Regions from separate parts of the Dankookia sp. P2 genome, predicted to be linked through region 1. Evidence: predicted binding sites of a transcription regulator. Region 1 holds the regulator's gene; the other holds the start of a gene.
What was found. The regulator LexA, encoded in region 1, represses DNA repair genes until DNA is damaged. The targets are predictions, from matches to a motif close to TGTTCTANNTANGTTC.
Positions count from the first base shown of each region.

Region 1 (9,684 bases):
CCTGCGGCGTGCTTGCGACCTCGGTGCTCGCCGGTGCGGCGACGACGCCGTTCGGCCTCCACCATTTCGGCCGGCTGCAGCTTTACGGCGTCGCGGCCAATGCGCTGGCGGTGCCGCTGACCTCGGCGCTGGTGATGCCGGCCGGCATGGCGGCGGCGGCGCTGATGCCCTTCGGGCTGGAGGATCTCGCCCTGGTTCCGATGGGCTGGGGGTAGAGGGCATCCTGGCCATCGCCCGCTGGGTCGCCGACTGGCCGGGCGCGGCGCTGACGGTGCCGCCGATCCCGGCCTGGGGCCTCGGTCTCTGCACCTTTGGTACGCTCTGGCTCTGCCTGTGGCGCGCGCGCTGGCGATTATTAGGTGTGCCGCTGTTGCTGCTCGGCCTGGCGAGTGGCGCTTGGCAGCGGCCGCCGGACATCCTGGTCTCGGCCGATGCGCGGCTGATCGGGCTGCGGGCGGGGCAGGGGCTGGCGGTCCAGAAGCTGGCCGGGGCTTCCGGGCTGACACGAGGAGATTGGTCGCGGCTGTATGGGGCGACCGGGGACACGTTGCTGCCGAAGGCCGGAAGGTTCAGCGCCGAAGGGATCGCCTGCACCACCGGGACCTGCGTGCTGCAGCCGGCGCCGGATGCACCCGCCGCCGTGCTGCTGCGCGGCGCTGCGCCGGCGGAGGCTTGCGCCGCCGCAGCGCTGGTGGTCTCGGCCGAGCCGGTGCGCGGACATTGCGCCGCGCAGGTGGTGGACCGCTTTGCGGTTTGGCGGAACGGCGCGCATGCCATCTGGTTGGAGCCGGGCGGGGTGCGGGTGCTGAGCGATCGTGCCGCGCGCGGCACCCGGCCCTGGGTGCCGTCCGTCCCGGTGCCGCGCGGCACGCCATCCCAGGATCCGCCGGCCACCATCGAGTAGAGACAGCGCAGATGCAGTCAGGATACCGCGCGATGCCAGTGGCATCCGACATCGCCGTGGAGTTGCTGCCGGGCACGGTCGACGTCGCCGCGGGGCTGGAGCCGGCGATCGAGGCCGCCTGGGTGGCGGCGCAGGTGCGGGCCCGCGGGCGGCTGTTCAATGGCCGCGTCTTCTCAGTCACCGGTCTCGCTGCAGGACGCATCGCCGGGCGGCTGGTGGAGTACCGCTTGGCGGTCGCGGCCTATGCCGACCCGGTGCTGGCCGCGGCTCTTGGGGTGAGACCGCTCGCGGTCTGTGGCGTGCTACGGATGCCGGACGGCATCCTGTTCGGCCGTCGCCAGCTTGGCGCGACCTATGAGGCCGGGCTCTGGCAGACGCCGCCCGCCGGCAGTGTCGATGCCGGCGCCGTGCGGGATGGGCAGGTCGATGCAGTCGGGCAGATCCGCACCGAGCTGGCGGAGGAAATCGGGCTCGATTGGTCGCGGGTCGACGACTGCCGCGCCATCACCCTGGTGCAGCACGCGGCGACTGGGGTGCACGACCTGGCTTTCCTGTTGCAAACGCCGGCACGCTTCGCCGAGGTGGCGGCCTGCCATGCCGCGAGCGGCTGTGCCGAGTACACCGAGTTGCGCGCCGTTCCGGAACCGGCGCTGGGCGCCTTCCTGTGCGCCGAGGGCGACCGGATGGTTCCGGCTGCGCCCCTGTTCCTGCGAGCGGCCGGGATCGGCTAGTACTTCCGCAGCAGCCCGATCAACCGGCCCTGCACGCGGACCCGGTCCGGTCCGAAAATCCGGGTTTCGTAGCGCGGATTGGCCGCTTCCAGGGCGATGGAGTTGCCTCGGCGGCGCAGGCGCTTCAGCGTCACCTCGTTCTCGTCGACCAGCGCCACCACGATGGAGCCATTGTCGGCGGTGTCGCCGCGGCGGATGATGACCGTGTCGCCGTCCAGGATGCCGGCTTCCACCATCGAATCGCCGGCAACTTCCAATGCGTAATGCTCCCCGCCGCCGAGTAGGGCGGCCGGCACTTCCACGCTGTTGCCGGAGTCCCGCAGCGCCTCGATCGGCAAGCCCGCGGCAATGCGGCCATAGAGCGGCAGCTGCACCGCCGCCGCTTCGCTTGTCTTCGGCACTCCGGGCAGGTTTGCGGCGAAGTTGCCCCGGATGACGTTCGGCGCGAAAGCCGGGTCGCGGGCTGCGGCCGGGACGGCAGGCTGCGCCGCCTCCGCGGTGCGGCGCGGCGCCATGTTTTCCGGCAGGCGGATCACTTCCAGTGCCCGGGCCCGATGGGCGCGGCGGCGCAGGAAGCCGCGTTCCTCGAGCGCCGTGATCAGGCGGTGGATGCCCGACTTGGACTTCAGCTTCAGCGCCTCCTTCATCTCCTCGAAAGAAGGGGAGAAGCCGGTCTGGCGCAGATGCTTGTCGATGAAGATCAGCAGCTCGTGCTGCTTGCGCGTGAGCACCGTATCGCCTCCGTCCTTGGCCGCGCCCCTCCCGCCACGCGGGAACAAGGGGCAACCGAGTCGGCCTGTTCTACGAAGGTTCTCCGCGTCGGGTCAAACGGTTTTCCACAGGTCGGGCGTTCAAATCCCGAGATCGCCCAAGGGGATGACTTCCACCATCGCCCCGGCGGGCAGGGCCGGGGCACGCGGCGCGCGCAGGATCAGCGCCTCGGCCCGCGAGAGGACCTTCAGCATGGAGCTGTCCTGCAACGGGAAGGGGGTGGCGACGGGCTGGCCGTCCGGCCCCGGCGCGAAGGTCGCCCGCAGATGGTCGAGATCGCCGGTCGTTCTCTGCCAGCGGCGCCCGGCCAGGGCGCGCAGAGTCCGCGGTGGCCCACCCGGCAAGCCGGACAGGCGCTCGATCGCCGGGATCAGGAACTGCACGGCACAGACCATTGCGGAGACGGGATTGCCCGGTAGGCCCAGCACCGGCGTCGCGCCGAGCCGGCCCCAGATCAGCGGCTTCCCCGGCCGCATGGCAATCTGCCAGAAGTCCAGATCGAAACCCTGGGGACCGAGCGCCGCCTGGACCAGGTCGTGGTCGCCGACACTGGCGCCGCCGGTGGTCACCAGCAGGTCGCAGGCACGGGCGGCGGAGGCGGCCTGGGCGATGGCGTCCCGATCGTCGGGCGCGATCGGCAGCACCAGCGGGTCGGCGCCGGTCGCGCGGACCAGCGCGGCCAGGGCGTGCGCATTGCTGCTGACGATGCCGCCGGTCGGGATCGGGTCGCCGGGCAGGGCGATTTCGTCGCCGGTTGCCAGGATGCCGATCCGTGGCGCCCGGTGCACCGCCAGCCAGGCATGGTTGGCGGCGGCGGCCAAGCCGATGTCGCGGGCGGTCAGGCGCTTGCCGGCAGCCAGCAATTCCTCTCCGGCGGCGAAGTCGAGTCCACGGGCGCGGATCCAGCGGCCGGGGCGGACGCTCTCGGTGACCCGCACTTGGTTGCCCGTCGCCTCGGCGTCCTCCTGCAGCAGGATGGCATCGGCGCCGGGGGAACGAAGGCACCGGTGAAGATCCGCACCGCCTGACCCGGGCCGACCTCCCCGGCAAAAGGATGGCCGGCCGGGGCGGCGCCGATGACGTCCAGGCTCGCCCCCACCAGCGCCTCGGCAGCGCGGACGGCATAGCCATCCATCGCCGAGACGTCGGCCGGCGGCTGGGTGACCCGGGACAGCACGGGGCGGGCGAGAATGCGATTCCAGCCGCTGGCAAGCGGCAGCGTCTCGGCCGGGGTGGCGGCAAGGCTGGCCAGGATACGGCTGCGGGCTTCCTCGACCGAGATCATCGCATTTCCTCAGAAGCTATTGCTCCTGCAGCAAATCTCAGCAGGAGAGCTTCATCTCGCATGATCACTCGGCCTCATAGGTGCCGGACTTTCCGCCCGATTTATGCACCAGGCGCACCGCGTCTATCCGCATCCCGCGGTCGATCGCCTTGCACATGTCATAGATCGTCAGCGCCGCGACCGTGACCGCTGTCAGGGCTTCCATCTCGACTCCGGTGCGGCCGCCAACCTTCACCAAAGCCTCGATGTCCACCGCATTCGGCGGGGCCGCGACGAGGTCGACCGTGACTTTCGACAGCATCAATGGGTGACAGAGCGGGATCAGGTCGCTGGTGCGCTTGGCGGCCATGATGCCCGCTAGGCGAGCTACGCCGAGGACGTCTCCCTTGCCGATCTGGCCTTCCTGAATGCGGGCCAGGGTCGCCGGGTCCATCACCACCCGGCCGCGTGCGACGGCGACGCGATCGGTCTCGATCTTGGTCGAGACGTCGACCATCACAGCCCGACCCTGCTCATCGAAATGGGTGAAGCCGGTCAATGGCCTGTGCCCCGGTCCTGAGAGATCGCTAGAGGGCGTGGACGAAGCTCGTGCGCGGCCGCCGTGACATCCTGCTGGCGCATCATGTGCTCGCCGACCAGAATGCAGCGGGCGCCGGCGGCGGCCATGCGGCGCACGTCGTCCGGGGTGCGGATGCCGCTCTCGGCGACCGGGATACGGTCTGCTGGCACCTGCGGGACCAACTGCTCCGAGGTGGCAAGATCTGTCCGCAAGGTCCTGAGATTTCGGTTGTTCACGCCGATCAGCCGGCTGTTCATGCCGAGCGCGCGGTCGAGTTCGCGTTGGTCGTGCACCTCGACCAGCACCGACATGTCGAGGCTGTGGGTCAGGTCCTCAAGCTCCTCGGCCTGCTCGTCGCTGAGCGCCGCCATAATCAGCAGGACGCAGTCGGCGCCCATCGCCCGGGCCTCGTAGACCTGCCAGGGATGAACCATGAAGTCCTTCCGCAGCACCGGCAACGGGCAGGCCGCGCGAGCCAGCTTCAGGTGCTCCACAGAGCCCTGGAAGTAGGGCGTGTCGGTCAGCACCGAAAGGCAGGTGGCGCCGCCCTCGCAATAGGCCTCGGCCAGCTTCGCCGGCTCAAAGGGATCGCGGATCAGCCCGCCGGAGGGCGAGGCGCGCTTGATCTCGGCGATCAGCCCGACCCGGCCCTCCGCCACCGCCTCGCAGAGTGAGCGGACAAAGTCGCGCGGCTTGGGGGCGCCGCGGGCCTGGCGCTCGATCTCCGACATCGGGGTGGCCGCGGCCCGGGTGCGTACCTCCTCGTACTTATCGGCGAGGATGCGGGCGAGGGTGTCGGGCACCTCGAGGTCGGGGGCGATGATGTGAGGGGCGTTCATGGCTCTGCGGCATGGTTGGGAGAGGGGCAGCCCAGGTCGGATACGGTCATGGCGCGGTTGCCTCCTGCAGGCGGGCGAGTACGCCGGAAGCGGCCCCGCTGTCGATGGCCCGGGCCGCGATCGCCGCGCCTGCCCGGAGATCGGCGGCCCGCCCGGCCACCACAAGGGCGGCCGCGGCATTGAGCAGCACGATATCCCGGTAGGCACCGCGGGCGCCCTGCAACAGCGCCTGAAGAGCGGCGGCGTTCTCCGCCGGCTCGCCGCCGCGAGATTGCCTCGGGCGGCGCACGGTCCAACCCGGCATCCTCAGGCGCCACGGTGAATTCCCGGATACGGCCGGCCTCGAGCGCCACCACATTGGTCTCGCCGGACAGGGCGATCTCGTCCAGCCCCTGGCCATGCACCACCCAGGCCGCCTCGGTGCCAAGCCGGGCGAGGGTCTCGGCCATCGGCCGCAGCCATTCGACCGCGAAGGCGCCAGTCAGCTGGCGCCTGACCCGGGCCGGGTTGGAGAGCGGGCCGAGGATGTTGAACAGGGTCCGGGTGCCGAGCTCGACCCGCGGGCCGGCGGCATGGCGCATCGAAGCATGGTGCCGCGGAGCCCAGAGGAAGACCATGCCGGCTGCTGCCAGCACGGCTTCCAGCCGGTCAAGCGGAACGTCGAGATTGACCCCGAGCGCCGACAGCGCATCTGCAGCGCCCGAGCGCGACGACAGCGCCCGGTTGCCGTGCTTGGCGACCGGCACGCCGCAGCCCGCGACGACGAGGGAGGTGGCGGTCGAGATGTTCAGGCTGCCCGAGCCGTCGCCGCCGGTGCCGACGATGTCGATGGCCCCGGGCGGCGCCTCGATCGCCGCCATCCGGGCGCGCATGGCGCGGACTGCGCCGGTGATCTCCGGCACCGTCTCGCCGCGCACCCGCATGGCCATCAGCAGGCCGGCGATCTGCGCCGGCGTCGCTTCGCCGGCCATAATGATGCCGAAGGCGGCCTCGGCCTCGCTTTCAGCCAAGTGCTCACCGGCGGCGAGGCGGCCAAGGACCGGCTTCAGCGTATTCACGCCGGCACCCTGGCCTTCGCCAGAGTTAGGAAGTTCCGCAGCAGGTCGTGGCCGTTCTGGGAGGCGATGCTTTCCGGGTGGAATTGCACGCCCCAGACCGGCAGGTCGCGATGAGCCATGCCCATGACCAGCCCATCGGCGGTCCAGGCAGTCGCCTCAAGTTCCGGCGGCAGGTCGTCGCGGCGGACGATCAGGGAGTGGTAGCGGGTGGCCTGGAAGGGGTCGGGCAGGCCGGTGAACAGGTCCGTACCACGGTGGTGGATGTCCCAGACCTTGCCATGCACAGGCTCAGGGGCGCGGATGACGGTGCCGCCGAAAGCCTGGCCGATCGCCTGATGGCCCAGGCAGACGCCCATCAGCGGCACCCGCGCCGCGGCGGCGGCGCCGATCAACGGCAGGCAGATGCCGGCCTCGTTCGGCGTGCAAGGACCAGGCGAGAGCAGGATCGCGTCCGGTCGCATCGCCAACGCGTCCTGGCTGGTGATGGCGTCGTTGCGCCGAACAACCACCTCCACGCCCAGATCGCCCAGGAAGTGGAAGAGGTTGAAGGTGAAGCTGTCGTAGTTGTCGATCAGCAGGATCATGACGCGGGATTCTCGGGCCGGTGCTTGGCCGGGTCAAGCAAGGCCTCGGCTGCCGGATCCGGCGCGGTGCGGCCCTGCTGGCCGGGGCGCGGCTCGGCCGGCCGGGGAAGAGCGGCGGGCTGGAGGGGCCGCCTATGACGTCGAAATCGAAGTCGCTGCGCTGCATGCTGGCCTCCGGGTGTAAGGGGCCGCCACCGGACCGGCTGCATTCGCGTTGACTGTCCAGAGACGCGAAAGCCGCCAGCGAGTGGCGGCTTTGGGATCGTCTCTGCTCTGCGCGAGGTCCTCAGGCCGCCGGTGAATACCAGCGGTACCAAAATCGCGCGATGGGGGATGTGTCCCCGGACATGTGCCGGACACTAAGCCTGCCGGCGGGCAGGAGGCAATAGCTCAGAAGCCGTAAAGCCGCGCCGGGTTGTCGGCCAGGATCGCCTGGCGCTGGTCGTCCCGCGGCGCCCACGCTCCGAGCGCGTCCAGCAGCACGCCGTCATCCGGCACCTCCTCCGGGCTGTGCAGGAGGGGTGCGGCCAGTCGGTGCCCCAGACGCAGCGTTCCGGCGCGGCGGCGATCATGGCGCGGGCCATGGCGGCGACATCGGCATAAGGGGCCCCCGCGGCCGAGGAGCGGTAGCCGCAGAGCTTGGCCCAGGCGCCCCGCTCCAGCAGCCGGATCATCGCCTTGAAGCCGGCGCTTTCGGTGCCGCCCTCGGCCGCCTTAACCCCGCCCATATGGTCGATGACGACGGGGCAGGGCAGCCGCGCCAGCACATGCTCCAGCGCCACCATCTCCTCGGCATGGGTATAGAGCTGCAGATGCCAGCCGAGTACGCCGAGCTTCTCTCCCAAAGCCTCCAGCTGCTCCAACGGCGTGCCGTTGCCGGAGACGGCGTTGAACCGCACGCCGCAGGCGCCACGTTCGCCCATGGCGCGCAGCGCCGGCACGTCGAAGCTGTCGTCGACCACCACCACGGCGCGGGCACGGTCGGCGCCGAGCGTCGCGACCGCATCCAGCGAGACCGCGTTGTCAGTGCCGTAGATGCTCGGCTGCACCACCACCGTGCGGGTCAGGCCGATGGTCGAAAGCATCTCCCGGTACATGGCGATGCTTGCCTCGGGCGGCGTGTAGCCGCGGCCGGGCGAGAGCGGGTAGCGGCCGTAAGGGCCGAATATATGCATGTGGCAGTCAGTGGGATCTGGCGGGGCCGTCCAGCCGGGCCTGGACGTGACGCGCGCGCGGGCCGGGGCAGGGGCGGGTCATGGGCGGTTCCTCCGTTGCCGGCATCGGGCCGGCTACGCCGCCGGCTGTCAATGCCGGCGGCCCCGGCCAGGCGGCTACTTCCGCCCTGCGGCGAAGCGCACCGCTTCCTCCGCCGCGCGGAACAGCGCGCGGGCCTTCTGCTTCGTCTCCTCGTATTCCGCCACCGGGTCGCTGTCGGCCACCACGCCGGCCCCGGCCTGCACATGCATCACGCCGTCCTTCACCAGCGCGGTGCGCAGGCCGATGCAGGTGTCCATGCCGCCATCGGCGCCGAAATAGCCGAAGCCGCCGGCATAGATCCCGCGCCGGGAGGGCTCCAGCTCCTCGATGATCTCCATCGCCCGGACCTTGGGCGCACCGGTCAGCGTGCCCGCCGGGAAGCCGCCGGCCAGCGCGTCGATCGCGGTCAGCCCGTCGCGCAGCCGGCCCTGCACCTCGGAGCCGATATGCATCACCCTGGCTGTAGCGCTCGACTTGGGACTGGCTGGTCACCTTGACGCTGCCGATGGCGGCGACGCGGCCGACATCGTTGCGGCCGAGGTCGAGCAGCATCAGGTGCTCGGCCCGCTCCTTCGGATCGGCCAGCAGCTCGAACTCCAGCGCCTTGTCTTCTTCCGGCGTCGCGCCACGACGCCGGGTGCCGGCCAGCGGACGGACGGTGACCGTGCCGTCGCGCAGCTGGACCAGGATTTCCGGGCTGGCGCCGACCGCGGCGAGATCCGCCGAAGTCGAAGAAGAACAGGTAGGGCGCCGGGTTGATCCGCCGCAGCGCGCGGTAGAGCGCAAAGGGTGGCAGGGCGAACGGCACCGAGAAGCGCTGCGAGGGCACCACCTGGAAGCAGTCGCCGGCGCGGATGTACTCCTTCGCCGTCTCGACCGCGGCGATGAAGCCCTCCCGGGTGAAGTTGCTGGAGGGCTCCGGCAGGGTCGGCAGGCTGACCGGCGCCGCCGGCCGGGGCAGGGGACGGTCGAGCGCCGCCTCGGCTTCGTCGAGCCGGGCCTGGGCGGCGTCCCAGGCGGCCTGGGGGTCGAGGCTCGGCTGCGGCCAGACGGTGGTGAAAAGGCTGAGCGCGTCCCGCACATGGTCGAAGACCGCGACCAGGGTCGGCCGCATCAGCACCGCCTCGGGGATGCCGATGACATCCGGGTTCTTGGCCGGCAGGCGCTCGATCAGCCGGACCATGTCATAGCCGAGATAGCCGAACAGGCCGGTGGCGATCGGCGGCAGGCCAGCGGGCAGCGGCATCAGGTTGGCGGCGACCAGGGCGCGCAGGCTCTCCAGCGCGTCGTCGCCGGCCGGCTCGAAGGCATGCGGCGCGGCCAGGGCATGGCGGTTCAGCTCCGCCCGGCCGCCGCGGCAGCGCCAGATCAGGTCCGGCTCCAGCCCGATGGCGGAATAGCGGCCACGGGCGGCGCCCCCTCGATGCTCTCGAGCAGGAAACTGTTCGGCTTGCCATGCGCGAGCTTGAGGAAGGTCCCGACCGGCGTATCCAAGTCCGCCACCCGCTCCCGCCACAGCACCTGACCATGCCCCGCGGCAAGACCTGTGCTGAAGCTGGCGAAATCGGGAAGCGGCATCGGGGTGATCCTGTCATGCGGCGCCGGCGGCGCCCGCCGGTTCTAGCGAGTGCGGGATGATGTGGCGAGGATCGTGCCGCTGAGCCTAGGCTCATTCTCAGGCATGATCGGCTTTCCG
Region 1 covers NZ_CP192581.1:244,722-254,405, reverse strand. Annotated here, with positions in the region: gene ACQ86J_RS01415 (ComEC/Rec2 family competence protein) at 1-215, shown strand, start outside; gene ACQ86J_RS01410 (hypothetical protein) at 272-904, shown strand; gene ACQ86J_RS01405 (hypothetical protein) at 937-1,635, shown strand; gene lexA (transcriptional repressor LexA) at 1,632-2,366, opposite strand; partial or broken gene ACQ86J_RS01395 (molybdopterin molybdotransferase MoeA) at 2,487-3,691, opposite strand; gene moaC (cyclic pyranopterin monophosphate synthase MoaC) at 3,756-4,187, opposite strand; gene trpC (indole-3-glycerol phosphate synthase TrpC) at 4,226-5,089, opposite strand; partial or broken gene trpD (anthranilate phosphoribosyltransferase) at 5,136-6,147, opposite strand; gene ACQ86J_RS01375 (anthranilate synthase component II) at 6,144-6,731, opposite strand; gene ACQ86J_RS01370 (amidohydrolase family protein) at 7,091-7,906, opposite strand; gene ACQ86J_RS01365 (chorismate-binding protein) at 8,063-8,440, opposite strand; partial or broken gene ACQ86J_RS01360 (chorismate-binding protein) at 8,529-8,774, opposite strand; partial or broken gene ACQ86J_RS01355 (anthranilate synthase component I) at 8,839-9,357, opposite strand; gene ACQ86J_RS01350 (hypothetical protein) at 9,357-9,566, opposite strand.

Region 2 (9,684 bases), 1.3 Mb from region 1:
ACTGCACGCGGCGCCCACCGGTGACCCGGCAGAGCCGGACATTGTCCTCCTCCGCATTGGCCCGCAACACGCAGTAGGTGTCCGGGTCCTGCAGCCGCACCGCGAAGCCGATGGCCCGGTCCATGCGGCCGCTGACCGGGCGGAAGCGCAGTTTCACCTCGACATCCCGCGCGACCGGCGCGGGATAGATGCAGAGCGGGTAGCGATCGGCGAACCGCAGCCGCGTCGCCTCGGTCGCGCCGCCCTCGGCGCGCTCCCAGCACGCGGGCGGCTTGCCGCCAGCGGTGACGGCGGCTTCACATTGCGCATGTGTGAAGCCAGACAGCGGCAGGGTGGCGAGCCCGGCCGCGAGCCACCTAGCCACGCTTCACCGCGGTGCGGTCGAGCGCGGCGCGCAGGCCGGTGGCGACCGCCTCGACCGGGCCGACGGCCCAGAAATGCATGTAGAACAGCCGCGGCTCCTCCCGCAGGGTGTGGTTGTGCAGCGCCGTGACCTCGATGCTGTGCTCCGCCAGCGCCCGCTGCACCGGCTCGACCTCATCCGCCAACAGCACCAGGTCGCCAGCGGCGGCGACGCGCCCGGCCTCCAGCGGCTCGACATTGATCGCCATGCCGGTGCCGAGGCTTGCCGGCGTCGGCATCCCCGCTTCCAGTATGCGCTCCGGTCGCGGCAGCACGGCCTGCCAGACGCCGCCATTCACCTTGCCGGCGGTGCCGATGATCCGGTCGAGCGGCGCGAGGTCGAAGTCGGGCGCCGCCGCGGCCGGGCCCGGCGGGCCGAGCGGCGTGGCGCTTGCCTCCAGCGCCGTCCGCAGCGCGCGGGCCAACGCCACCGCCTCGCCATGGCCATGCACGTGCAGGTACATCGTTGCCGGCGCCGCGCGCAGCAGGTGGTTGTGCAGGGCCGTCGCCGCGAGGCCGCCGGCATGCAGCCGGCGCAGCACCGGGTTCACCTCCGGCTGCGTCAGCACCAGGTCGCCCATCACCTCGGTCACGCCGCCATGCTCGACGAAGGCTAGCCAGCTGCCCAGGGCCAGCGCCGGCCGCACCGCGAAGCCGTCGACCTGCACCACGAGGTCGCTGCGCGGGAAGCCGAAGCGGCGCACGCCGTCCGGCTGCAGCGCGGCGGGCCGGCCGAGCGCCGCTTCCACGCCCTTCCAGTCGGGCTCGGCCATGGCGGATGCGAGGGGCACGAGCGCCGCCAGAAGCACGAATGCTGCCTTGCGCATGTCTATAATCTTCCCTTAGGCCCGGGTCGGGGTCGGCCAGTTGTGGGTCTCCTCCACCGCATCGCGGCACCAGCGGAAGAAGGCGTCGTAGAGCCCCATCTCGGCGTCGAGCTGCGCCAAGTCGTCCCGGTACATGCGCGATAGGCCGAGCGAGGCCGCCAGCAGCCCGGCCGCCTGCGGCGCGAGGTCGAGCCGCGCGGTGTCCGCGGCGCGCACGATCAGCGCCAGCCGCTGCAGCGGCTCCGTTGCCACGCCCCATTCCTCCAGCATGACGTCGAAGGTGCAGAGCGGGCCGCGGTGGCTCCAGGCCACGCCCTCGATGTCGAAGGGCGTGGCGCCGAAGCGGTCAGCGACAGCGGCGACCTCGGACGGTGCGACGAACAGGAAGACCGCGGTGGGGTCGACGAAACGGCGGATCAGCCAAGGGCAGGCGATGCGGTCGATCTTCGGCCGCGCCCGCGTCACCCAGACGGTGCGACAGAGCCTGTCGCGCGACGGGATGCGGTCGGCTCGCAGCAGCGGCAGGCCGGCCGCGGCCCAGGCCTCGAAGCCACCCTCCAGCACCTCGGCGCGTGCGCCTGCGTGCCGCAGCCAAGCGGCGGCGCCCTGGCTGAGCTTGATGCCGCGCTGGCAGACGACGACGACATGGCGGCCGATGTAGCCGGGCGCCCAATCGGCAACATCCGCGTGGCTACGGAGGGTGGCGGCCGGCAAAAGTCGTGGATCGGCAGTGCAATCCTCGGCCAGTCGGACGTCAAGGATGCGAGGCGCGTCCGGCGTGCCGATCAGGCGGGCAAGTTGGGGGACTGCAATGGCATCAGGCGCAGGCATGGCGTCCACTCCGAGCAATGGACGCGACACTTGGGCCGAAGCCTCACGGGGCGTTCGCGGGGCCCCACGGGTCGATCCTGCGAATCCGCGCGGGCGGTGTCAAGCCAGACGCCGCGGCGGAACGGGTCCGCTGCGGCCCATCGGCATCAGGCCACGTTGGACGAGCTGCCCTTTGACGGATCGTTCGCCGCCTGCGGCACTGCCATGCCGCCCATCACCTGCTCCGTCTGCGCGCCACTGTCCGGACGTGGTGGCGCCAGCACCGGCTCGCCGCCCAGCGGCTCGGAGATCATCGGCTCGAACTTGCCGTTGCCGTCCAGCGATGCACCCTCGGTCCAACGGCCCATCGGAATCTGCTTGTCGATGCGATGGCCGAAATAAGCGTAGGAGAAGCGGTTCGCCTCCTGCTCCTGCGGGAAGCTGTTCGGGATCGGCAGCTGCTCGGTCTGGCCGCCCAGCTCCTCGATCACCGCCAGCCATTGCTGCTGGTGCATGGTGTCGCGGGCGATCAGGAAGGACAGCATGTCCTTCATGCCCGGATCGTTGGTCATGCCATAGAGCCGCGTCGCCAAGGCCCGGCCGGTCGCCTCGGCGGCGACGTTGGCGTACATGTCGGCGGCGATGTTTCCGCTGGCGTAGACATGGCTGGCGTTGAACGGCACGCCGTTGCAGTTCTCCGGAGTCGCAGCCAGGCCGGTGCTGAGGATGTGCCGCAGGTTCATGCCGCCGAGCACGGCGCCGGCGATGCCGTCATTCGCCACATCCTCCTGCAGCGACAGCGGCGCGCCCTCGAGGTTCAGCGCGACCGCGGTCGACAGCATCTCGATGTGGCCGATCTCCTCGGTGCCGGTGTTGATCAGCATGTCGCGGTACTTCTTCGGGCCGCGGCTGCCCCAGCCCTGGAACAGGTACTGCATCATGACGCGGATCTCGCCCTCAACGCCGCCGATCGCCTGCTGCAGGGCACGGGCGAAGATGGGGTTCGGCGTCTCGACGCGGACGGGGTACTGCAGCTTGCCATCGGTATAGAACATGGATGCTCCCGGAGTTTGCGGACCAGGAGTCAACAGGGAGCGCGGCGCCAGGTTTGGCCGCGATGCGGCAATGACGCCCGCATTTCCCGAAAGCGTGCGGCGGGCATCGCTGCCCGCCGCTGGCGATCAGGTCAGGCAGACTTCTTGCTGCCGCCGCGCCTGTCGTTCGCTGCTTCCGGCGCCTGCATCGACTCAATCGCGGCCGTGTTGATCTCGCGCTCGGCAAGCTGGGTCAGCAGTTCGTCGGTCTTCTTCTCCTCGGCGAGCGTCTGCCCGAGAAGCTCGCCGAGTTCCGTCTGGCCGGCCGACTTTGCCAGCGTGGCCAGCGTGCCGTAGGCGGCGATCTCGTAGTGCTCGACCTTCTGGATCGCAGCCGTCAGCAGCATGTCGTAGACCGGCCCCTTCTCCTGGTCCTCGAGCTCATGTTGCGCCTCCTCAAGGATGCCGCGCATTGCCTCGCAGACCTTGCGGCCGGCCTTGCCGCCCAGCATCTCGAGCGCCTTCTCCAGCCGCTCGACCTGGCCCTCGGTCTCCTCAGCGTGCGTCTGCAGCGCGTCCTTTAGCGATTGCGCACTCGCCTTCTTGCCCAAACGCGACATGCTGCGCAGGCCCTGCTTCTCCGCGCTATAGGCATCGCGGAGCTGCTCGACCATCAGTTTGGTGATCTCGTCCATCTGCCGTTTCCCCGATCGTCGCGGCCGGGATGGCCGCGTCGGGGCGGGAACGGGCTGGGGCGGGGGCGGGTTGCCGCCCGTTCCGGCGCGGCAGCCCAACACTTTTCAGGCGCTGGCAGCGTCCAGCTTCGCCACCGCGTCGGGCGACAGCCTGAGCGATGCCGCCTTCACCAAGTCGTCGATCTGCGCGTCGTTCGTCGCGCTCGCAATCGGCGCGGTGACGACGGGCTTGGCCAGCAGCCAGCCGAGCGCCACCTGGGCCGGCGTCGCCGACATCTCGCGGGCCACCGCATCGAGCGCATCGAGCACCGCATGGCCGCGCGGCGTCAGGTACTTCGCCATGCCGCCGCCGCGCGCGCTCTTCCCGAAATCCGCCGCCGAGCGGTACTTGCCGGAGAGGAAGCCGGAGGCGAGGGCATAGTAGTTGATGACGCCGACGCCCTCACGGTGGCAGAGCGGGCCGAGCTCGGCCTCGAGATCCCTCGCGCTCCATCAGGTTGTATTGCGGCTGCATGGTCTCATAGCGCGGCAGGCCAAGCCTCTTGCTCGTCGCCAGCGCTTCCTCCAACCGCGCCGCGCCGTAGTTGGATGCGCCGATGGCGCGCACCTTGCCGGCCTTGATCAGGTCGGCGAAGGCCGACAGCGTCTCCTCGAGCGGCGTCTCGGGGTCGTCCTTGTGCGCCTGGTAAAGGTCGATGACATCGGTCCGCAGCCGCTTCAGGGATGCATCGACGCTTTCCATGATCCAGCGGCGCGATAGGCCGACGGCGTGCTTCGGGCCGTTCCCGGCGGCATCGCGCGGGCCCATCTGCATCCCGACCTTGGTCAGTATGGTCACCTTCGACCGGGCGCCGCGCGCGGCCAGCCACTCGCCGATGATCGCCTCCGACTCGCCGCCCTGGTTGCCCGGCACCCAGGCGGAATAGACATCCGCGGTGTCGATGCCGGTCAGCCCGACATCGACCAGCCGGTCGAGGATGCGGAAGGACGCCGCCTTGTCCAACGTCCAGCCGAAGACGTTGCCGCCGAAGACGATGGGCGGGACGGCGATCCCGCTGCGCCCCAGGTTGCGGTGCTGCATGACGTTTCTCCTCGTGCTCGGCGGCCAGGATGCCGGCGGCGCGGTCAGCGGTCCAGCAGGCCCGCAGCGCGGAGCGCGCGACGGATGACCCGGCCGGGATCGACCCGCCCGCCGGCCGCCGGCGCCTCCGGCGGTGGCGCCTCGGGGCGCTTCGGCGCCTCGTCCGGCAGCAGCTTCTTCAGCCAGGCCGCGGGAGCCTCCGCGGCCTTTGGCACCGCCGGCGCCACATGCGCGATGCCGTCGCGGCCGACCGCGATGATGCGGTCGAGCCAGCTTGGCTGGGCAGGGGGTTCAGGCTCGACCCGCTCCGGCCGGGGCCGAGGCGCGGCGGCCGGGCGGGGGGCGGCCTCGCCCAGGCCGAAGAAATCGGCGATGGCGGTGGTCGAGGCCACCCCGACATCCAGGATGAAGGGTGCCGCCGCGCCGACAGGCGCCTCGCCATTGGCCGCTTCGGCGCCCGGGGCGATCGGCACGCCATGCCCCATGCCGGCAATCATGTGGTGCTCGATCAGCGGGCTGCCGTCTGCGCCGCGCCAAGCTCGACGCGGTGCGCCCGGCCGAGCGGGGCGCCCGCTTCCGGCAGGCTGTCCAGCCCGTGCAGCGTGCGCCATTGCTTCAGGATTTCCGCCGCATTGGCCGGCCGTACGGTGATGTCCGCATCGCCCTGCCAGATGGCGATGCGGGGCCAGGGACCGCGATGTGGCGAGGCCTCGCGTACCGCCGCTGCCCGCTCGGCGGCAGGGCGTGGCCGGCCGGTCGCCATGGCCTCGAATGCCTCCGGCATCGACTGCGCCGCGCCATGCGGCAGGCCGGCCAGGATGGCGCCCGCGGCGAAGACCTCAGGATAGGTGGCGAGCATGACCGAGGTCATGGCGCCGCCGGCCGAGAGGCCGGTGACGAAGACACGCTGCGGGTCCAGCCGGTGGCGGGTGATCATATGCGCGACCATCTGCCGGATGGAGGCGGCCTCGCCGCGGTCGCGCCGGGTGTCGCCCGGCTCGAACCAGTTGAAGCAGCGATTGGCATTGTTCGCCGTCCGCTGTTCCGGCAGCAGCAGGGCGAAGCCGCGGCGCGCAGCCAGACTGGACCAGCCGGTGCCGTGGTCATAGCCGCCGGCGCCCTGGGTGCAGCCATGCAGGGCGACGACCAGGGGCGCCCCGGTGGACAGCCTTTCGGGGATGAATTCCAGCATGCGCAGCTGGCCCGGATTGCTGCCGAAGCCGCTCACCTCGGTGAGCGCTCCGTCGCCGGGCGGGGCGCCGCCCAGGCTGCCGGTGGTGAAGCCGGTGCCCTGCGCCATGGCCTGGCTGCGGCGGACGAGATCAGCAATGTCGATGCGGCTGGGATTCAAGGCGGTGGTCCTTCCAGGACGCCGCGCGCGGCGGCGCCATGACCAGCGTGAAGCGTGGAGGCAAGTTTCGCTGCATCGCAGCATGTATTATTGTTGCATTGCAGCATGAGCTTCAGATGGGGCGCCAGGAACCACTGCGCCAGGGCGAACGTTAAGTGAACACTGAAATGGCAGAGGAAGCCCGACCTATGGCGAAGCACCCCGCTCCAGCCCAGCATGCCCCTGAGCACGCGCCCGAGAACCCGAAGCGCGATCCGGAGCCCGGGTCGAACACCATCAAGGATCCGGATGACTGGACCACGGGCGACGAGCGGATGACTGGTGCTCAGGCAAGCTACCTAAAGACGCTGAGCGAGGAGGCCGGCGAGGAATTCGACCCCGACCTCAGCAAGGCCGATGCCTCGCGCCGGATCGACGAGTTGCAGGCCAGGACCGGCCGCGGCCGGGATCACTGAGCGCATGAAGGCCGGGCCGCGTCCGGATCACCGGCGCGGCCCGCGCGGTGGCTACTTCAGCGGGAAGCCCAGCGCGTTCAAGGCGGCGGCCAACCGGTCGCGCCCGCGCAGCGCCTTGATGGTGCCGATGCGGGCAATGACTCGGGCGGTCCAGGTATCCGCCGCCATCTCGTTGCGCTGGGAGAAACCGCTCATTTCGGCATCGTAGGCGGCACGCGCTGCGGTCTCGCCCGAGGCATCGTAGCGACCTCGATGCAGGGTGACGGCTTGCGGGAGGCGCGGCTTCACCTCGCCTTCCGACCCGTGCTTTGCATAGCCGACGCACAGCCCGAACACGCCGGCGGCTCCCGGTGGCAGGCCAAGCGTGTCCGCCACCCGCTGCGGATCATTGCGAAGCGCCCCGATATAGACGGTGGACAGGCCCGGACTTCTCGGCCGCCACCACGGCGTTCTGCGCCGCCAGAGCGGCATCGATCGCTGCCACTAGGAAGGTCTCCAAGTAAGGCATGCCGGCCAGCAGCCTACCCTCCTCGATTCCCAACCGGTCGTTGCGGCCGACATCGGCGAGGAAGACCAGGAAAAGCGGGCACTCCAGGATGTGCTTCTGACCGCCGGCGATCTCTGCCATCACTGCCCGCGCCGCCGGATCCTCCACCGAGACGACCGACCAGGTCTGCAGGTTGGAGGAGGTGGCGGCGGATTGTGCGGCCGCCACCAGCGTCTCCAGGGTGCCGGGTGGCAGGGCGTCCGGCCGGTAGCCGCGTACCGAGCGGTGGTCCAGCATTCCCGCGATGGTAGAATTCCACGGGCCGGCCATCGGCACGGCGGCGCCATAGCGCGCCGCGAGCGCCGCCTGCTGGGTGGTGGTAGGGGCATGCTGTCCATGCAACCAATCCTCGCTTTCCGGCGAGGCTAACGGCAACGCCGCCGGTGGCAAGCCTCGGCGGCGCCACCAGCGGCGGAAGGGGGCCGATTCAGGGAAGCATCTCCAGCATGGTGATCGCCGGCACGGTGGGGGCGAAGTCCCGCAGCGCTGCCTGGATGCGCGGCACGTCGTCGCCGGTCACCGCATAGAGCGTGATGCCAGAATTGGTCTCCCCGGCGCCGATCCGCCGTGCCGCCAGCCGCGCCACCGGGTGCCAGGCCGGCGGTTCCACCGTACCGCCGCCGTCATACAGCAGGGCCAGACCGATGCCGCGCCGCGCAGCCTCGGCCTCCGCCTGGGCGATCTGCACCGCCTCGGGGATTGCCACGGAAGGGGGCGGCATCGGCGCCACGACATTGGGGTTGCGCCAATTGATCCGCCCCCAGCGCGTGACCATAACCGGCCCGCGCCAGTATTCCGTGACGAAGCGGGCCATCTGGTCGTCGGTCGCGTGCAGCGCCTGGGCCGACTTCACCGCATCGATGCTCCGCAGTGCGTAGCCGGCGCCGCCGAGCAGGAAGGAGGCGCAGACCGCGGCACAGGTCCAAGCCCCCATGCGGCCGAATAGCGTCGCCGCCGGACGGTCGAAAACCACCAGCATGGCGCCGAGGCCGAGCACGACGACGTAGACTTCGTAGCGCGAGATTGAGACCAGGCTGCCGGCCAGAACATGTGCAAGGCCGGCACAGGCAAACAGCATCGCCGCAGCGATCCTGGCGCGGTCGCGCCCATCGAAACCGGCCAGCGGGCTGGTCCAGCGGAAGGTGGCATTGCGCGGGCCAAGCCCGACCACGGTCCCCCAGGCGGTCACCAGCAGGCCGAGCAGGATATGCGCGCCGCCATGGCTCAGCAGGTTGACCCGCAGATTGGTGTAGAGGATCCAGATGAAGCCGGCCGGGCAACCGCCGCCAATCGGTGTGCGCGCCGGTGCCCGCGACCATCGAACGGTCGAGCACCGATTGCGGCAGCGCCGGCAGGCCCAGCGCATGCATGGTGGCGAAGAAGCCGCCCAGCACCAGCAGGCTGAGGCCGATGGTCACCGCCCCCAGCCGCCAGCGGCCAAGGGCCAGCATGACCAGCACGCAGCCCAGGGTGATGGACCCGGTCTCGAAGCGCAGCAGCGGCAGCAGGACCAGGGCGGCGATCCACCAGGCCTCCGCCCGGCCGCGATGGCAGAACCGCACGAGGCCGAGCAGGGCGGCCAGGCTGAAGGTGACCTGCGGCGCATGTTCCAGGCCACCCATGGCGAGACCGACCAGGTTGAGGCCGAGCGACATGGCCGCCGCCATCAGCGCGAGGTAGGCCGGCGCCACCGCCCGCAGCCGGATCCCGCATTCGGTGGCGATCAGGCAGAGCAGCACCGCCGAGCCGGCATTGGCCGCAAGGCAGAAGATCAGGCTGGTCGCCGCGCCGAAGGGCAGGGGGGTCAGCAGCGCGAGCAGGAAGGGGTAGAGGATCGAGGAACTCGGCGAGGCCGGCTCACCCGGGTTGAGGCCGTAGTCCCCTGCCGGATCTGGTCGGCCATCGCCATGTGGATGTAGGGCCCGTCCATCCCGTAGGGAGAACTCGCCGCCATTGCCGATAATCACCATCAAGACGGCAACCAGGCTGGGCAGGGTAACTCCCAGCATGACGGCCAGAAGCGGCCCGATCCCTGTGCGGGGCGCAGCAGCGGACCAGGGGACGGCACTGGGAGTACGGGGGCAAGGGAGGGCTCCGGCCTGCTATTGCGCACGGGCAGGGCACAGGAGGGCCCACCCGGTGCAGGCCATGCCGGCCTGCCACGCTCCCCTAGTGCCGCGAGCCGTCGTAAATTTCCTCTCACGTTCCTAAGCGCCTTGGCGCCACGGCAACAATGTGACCTTCGAGACACTGGGGCCAGAACGGTTCGAGCCGGGGATTCAGGCGGGCATTGCGCCTCAGATCAGGCCGAGCCGGCGCCCCAGGTCACGGTAGAAGGTGACCTGGCCGCGTATATAGGCGCGCGTTTCGTCCGGCGTGAGCAGGCGAGGAATCCCCCGGCGCCGCGAACGGCTTCCGGCCAGGCCTGGTCGTTCCGCAGTGCGGCCAGCGCGGTGACCCAGCTCCGCTGCGCCTCTTCCTC
Region 2 covers NZ_CP192581.1:5,296,334-5,306,017, forward strand. Annotated here, with positions in the region: gene ACQ86J_RS31470 (hypothetical protein) at 1-364, opposite strand, end outside; gene ACQ86J_RS31475 (DUF1259 domain-containing protein) at 357-1,229, opposite strand; gene ACQ86J_RS31480 (chromate resistance protein ChrB domain-containing protein) at 1,245-2,060, opposite strand; gene ACQ86J_RS31485 (manganese catalase family protein) at 2,207-3,094, opposite strand; gene ACQ86J_RS31490 (ferritin-like domain-containing protein) at 3,226-3,768, opposite strand; gene ACQ86J_RS31495 (aldo/keto reductase) at 3,874-4,197, opposite strand; gene ACQ86J_RS31500 (aldo/keto reductase) at 4,211-4,849, opposite strand; gene ACQ86J_RS31505 (hypothetical protein) at 4,894-5,346, opposite strand; gene ACQ86J_RS31510 (extracellular catalytic domain type 1 short-chain-length polyhydroxyalkanoate depolymerase) at 5,358-6,200, opposite strand; gene ACQ86J_RS31515 (DUF3072 domain-containing protein) at 6,389-6,655, shown strand; gene ACQ86J_RS31520 (hypothetical protein) at 6,707-6,991, opposite strand; gene ACQ86J_RS31525 (nitroreductase family protein) at 7,041-7,544, opposite strand; gene ACQ86J_RS31530 (hypothetical protein) at 7,630-8,568, opposite strand; gene ACQ86J_RS31535 (hypothetical protein) at 8,750-9,121, shown strand.
Region 2: ACQ86J_RS31515 (DUF3072 domain-containing protein) is a predicted target of LexA. The motif match lies at 6,347-6,362, and genes of this name have one in related genera.